2 regions of the Globicatella sanguinis genome follow, and region 2 is predicted to be linked to the other one. Evidence: predicted binding sites of a transcription regulator. Region 2 holds the regulator's gene; the other holds the start of a gene.
The links. Region 2 encodes CtsR, which represses protease genes until heat stress. Its sites were predicted from a motif close to TTGGTCAAAAAAGGTCAAANA; they were not measured.

Region 1 (2,216 bases), 1.2 Mb from region 2:
TGGAATTGTCAACGTTGGATTAGAAGGAATTATGGTAATGGGTGCGTTTAGTGCGATTATCTTTAACCTTCAGTTTGCTCAAACTTTTGGAAGTTGGACACCTTGGATTGCTACTTTGTTTGGTGGTTTAATTGGTGTATTATTCTCTTCTATTCATGCGGTCGCAACGGTTTCTTTACGTGCGGATCATATTATTTCAGGTACTGTATTGAACTTAGTAGCACCATCTTTAGGTGTTTTCTTGACGCGTGTCATGTTTGATGGAGCAGGGCAAACCGATTTTATCAAACAAAAATTTGGTTATTGGAGTGTACCACTTCTTTCAAAAATTCCAGTGGTAGGGAAGATTTTCTTTAGTCAAACTTCTCAACCAGCTTTTGTTGGGATTGTGGTAGCGATTATTTGTTGGTTTATTGTGTTTAAAACGAGTTTTGGTTTAAGATTACGTTCTGTTGGGGAACATCCTCAAGCAGCCGATACTTTAGGTATTAATGTATACAAAATGCGTTATCTAGGCGTCTTATTATCTGGTTTAATGGGTGGTTTAGGTGGAGCGATTATGGCACAATCAATTAACTCACAATTCGCTATTACGACGATTACTGGACAAGGTTTCATGTCAATGGCAGCAATGATTTTCGGTAAATGGAATCCTATTGGTGCGATGTTGGCCGCTATTTTCTTTGGTTTTGCACAAAGTTTAGCGGTAGTGGGGTCACAAATACCATTTATTAAAAACATCCCTTCAGTTTATTTACAAATTGCGCCTTATGTCATCACCATCTTTGTATTAGTTGGGTTTGTTGGAAACTCTAAAGGACCAGCAGCTAACGGAACGACTTATATTAAATCTAAATAATATCTTTTAAATAAGTGGACAAAAGGCTAGGTCAGTTCATGACTACTTTTGTCCCTTTTTTAATTTAAAAATATAGTCAAAAATGGTCAAAAAATCCTTGACCTTTCTTAACCAAAGGTATATAATATAGTTAAGCTCTTAAAGAGAGCTACTTTTATAGGAAAAACTTACTGACTATATTTGACCAAAGGGGTGTTATTGAATGATTGAAAAAATGACAACAGCCATGCAAGAAGCTTTGGCACAAGCACAACAAATTGCGATGACAAGAAAACATCAAGAAATTGATATTCCACATTTATGGCGCATTTTTGTTCAACCCGATAGTTTTGCTTATAATTTATACCATGAATTCCAATTAAATATGGATGATTTCCAAAGAAAAATCGAACAAGAAATTGATAAGTTGCCGTCGATAACAGGAAGTAATGTTCAGTATGGACAGCAAATTAGTCAACGCTTATCGATGTTATTCCAAAAAGCTAATCAATTAGCACAGGATCAACAAGATCAATATTTATCGACTGAAATGGTAGTGTTAGCACTATTTGACCAAAAAAACAATCCATTAACAGAATATTTAATTTCAAACAATGTCACCGAAGCCAAGATGAAAGCAAGAATTGATAATTTAAGAGGAGGCGAGTCTGTGACTTCACAAAACCAAGAACAAACTTATGAATCTTTAGAAAAATATGCCACTAATTTAAATGAGGCAGTAAAACAAAATAAATTAGATCCAGTAATTGGTCGTGATGAAGAAATTCGTGATGTGATACGAATTTTATCAAGAAAGACTAAAAATAATCCGGTATTAATCGGTGAACCAGGTGTTGGTAAAACAGCAATTGTTGAAGGATTAGCCCATCGTATTGTACGTAAAGATGTACCAGATAATTTAAAAGGGAAACAAGTTTACTCATTAGATATGGGTTCATTAATTGCGGGTGCAAAATATCGTGGTGAGTTCGAAGAACGATTAAAAGCGGTATTAAAAGAAGTAACGAAATCGGAAGGTAATATTATCCTGTTCATAGATGAAATTCATACGATTGTCGGTGCCGGTAAGTCCGAAGGAGCAATGGATGCCGGTAATATTCTAAAACCAATGTTAGCTCGTGGTGAAATCCATTGTATCGGAGCTACCACTTTAGATGAATATCGTGAAAACATTGAAAAAGATAAAGCATTGGAACGTCGTTTCCAAAGAGTGTTAGTCCAAGAACCAACGGTGGAAGACACCATTAGTATTTTGCGTGGATTAAAAGAACGTTTTGAAATCCACCACGGTGTTAATATTCATGATAATGCTTTAGTCGCTGCGGCAACTTTATCTAATCGTTATATTACCGATCGT
Region 2 (2,216 bases):
TAGCGATATCTTGAGGAACATCTCCTTGAATCATTCTTTGAGCTAATCCTTCTGCTATAGCTGTTTTACCGACACCTGGTTCCCCAACTAAAACCGGATTGTTTTTGGTTCTACGGCTAATAATTTGCACAATTCGGTGAACTTCTTTTTCACGTCCAATCACCGGATCCAATTCATTTTGTCTAGCTAGCTCAGTTAAATCTCTAGAAACTGAATCAAGTGTTGGTGTTTTAGACGTCTTTTGTGCCTCTTTATTGTTACGAGGATTTCTTCTACGTCGATTGTTACCACCACTGGTTGGGTCTTGACTAGCTAAGCCAATTAATTCATAAATTGTTTTGCGTAATTCATCAAAATCAACACCAACGTTTCTTAGTAAAACCGTTGCTAAAATTTCTTCTTTTAAAATACCTAATAATAAATGCTCAGTTCCAACTTTTGGTGCACCCAATCGTTTCGCATCATTAGAAGCATTCATAATAACTTTTTTAGCACGTGGAGAGTAAGGTATAACTCTTTCAGCATTGAGTCGCGGTTGACTAAATTTTCCATGTATGGCTTCTAATTCTAAAATCAATTCATTGAAAGTTGCACCATGTTCTCTTAATGCTTTTCCAGCAATTCCAGTTTCTTCACGAGATAAACCTAATAATATATGTTCTGTGCCGACTGCTTGATGTTGCATATAATAAGCTTGCTCTGCCGCATAAATCATCGCTTGTCGTGCACTTTCTGTAAATAGTTCTTCAAACATTTTTATTCACCTCTTATTCGTATGTATAACGGAGTTGGTATAGAAAAGTTTTTAATAATTGAGCTCTCGCTATTTGTTCTTCCTCCGTTATTGTTTGTAAAACAGCTTTTTCAATCACAGATAAAATCAAAGCAGCTTCCCTTTGAGTTATAATCTTTCTTTCTGTTAAAGTTTCGATGATATTGATCCCGTTTCGCTGACTTATCTGATTTCCAATTAAATCAATCATTTGATCGATTTCGTCTACTTCATCTACCAAATGGACTTTAAGTATCCGGATATAGCCTCCGCCACCTCTTTTACTTTCCACTAGGTATCCATGTTCTTGTGTAAAACGGGTATTAATAACATAATTGATTTGCGAAGGAACACAATCAAATCGATCGGCAATATCACTTCGCTTGATTTCAAGATGTTCTTGATTTTCTAAATACGCTTTTAAATACGCTTCAATAATATCCGTCATATTTCGTTGGGTCACAGTCTCGCCTCCTTTAACATTGACTTTCTTTGACCATTATACAATAATAATTCCTCTTTGAAAAGAGGAACGACTTAAAATCTTATATTTCGGTCATTATTTGACTAATTTTGTTTTAACCCTTGATAATTGACAGCATATCGTTGGAATAATTTATTCAATAATGGGAATAATAAGATAAAAAATACCACATTCCCAGCTGAATGAGCCAAATCAAAAGGTAAACCATTTAAATAATAAACCCAAAAGTTTTCTACTTGTATTAAAAAAGTCCACAACCACGAAATACTAAAGCCAAACAATATACCTGCAATACCGGTAACGACTGCTCGGCTACCAAATAATATATAATCTCTTTTTACCATTTTTTCTAATAATCTATTGCTGAAGTAGACAAAAATAACGACGATAAGATAGCTTATAATTTGTAACACGACCCATGGCCCCATTCCCAAAATGAGATTTGAAACTAGCATCGTCAAAGACGATACGATAACGCCATCTTTAAAACCTAATAAAATGGTCACAATTGCGATAATAGTTGTAACGGGTTGTACATTCGGTATGAACGCAAAGAAAATTCTCCCCACCACACATAATGTTGTTAATAAAGCAACTTGCGTAATCCATAATGTAAAACTTTTTTGTTTCACCAATTTTTTCCCACTCCTTACGACATTCGAAAATGCTTTTATCTATTTATATTCACTCACTATTATACCCGGAAACAGAGTAATTGTGTTCAAAATATTAATTAAATAAACAATTTTTTTGATGATTATAACGGGAGTGGGCCAGAAGTAGAAAATTCAATGATTTTCGCTTCGTTTGCCCACCCCGCACAGTTGGGAGTAGGCCAGAATTAGAAAATTGAATAATTTTCGCTTCGTCAGCCTACCCCCGCAAAGTTGAGTAGGCCTCAAACAAGTCGAAAGACGCAGGTTGAGGCTGCTCAACCACTGCGTTTTTAACTACCGAACA

Region 1: clpB (ATP-dependent chaperone ClpB) is a predicted target of CtsR. The motif match lies at 932-952, and genes of this name have one in related genera.

Annotation. Positions count from the first base shown of each region.
Region 1 is NZ_CP126962.1:222,088-224,303, reverse strand. It holds gene CYJ72_RS00890 (ABC transporter permease) at 1-859, shown strand, start outside; gene clpB (ATP-dependent chaperone ClpB) at 1,062-2,216, shown strand, end outside.
Region 2 is NZ_CP126962.1:1,376,240-1,378,455, reverse strand. It holds gene CYJ72_RS06020 (ATP-dependent Clp protease ATP-binding subunit) at 1-754, opposite strand, end outside; gene CYJ72_RS06015 (CtsR family transcriptional regulator) at 768-1,235, opposite strand; gene CYJ72_RS06010 (ECF transporter S component) at 1,340-1,888, opposite strand.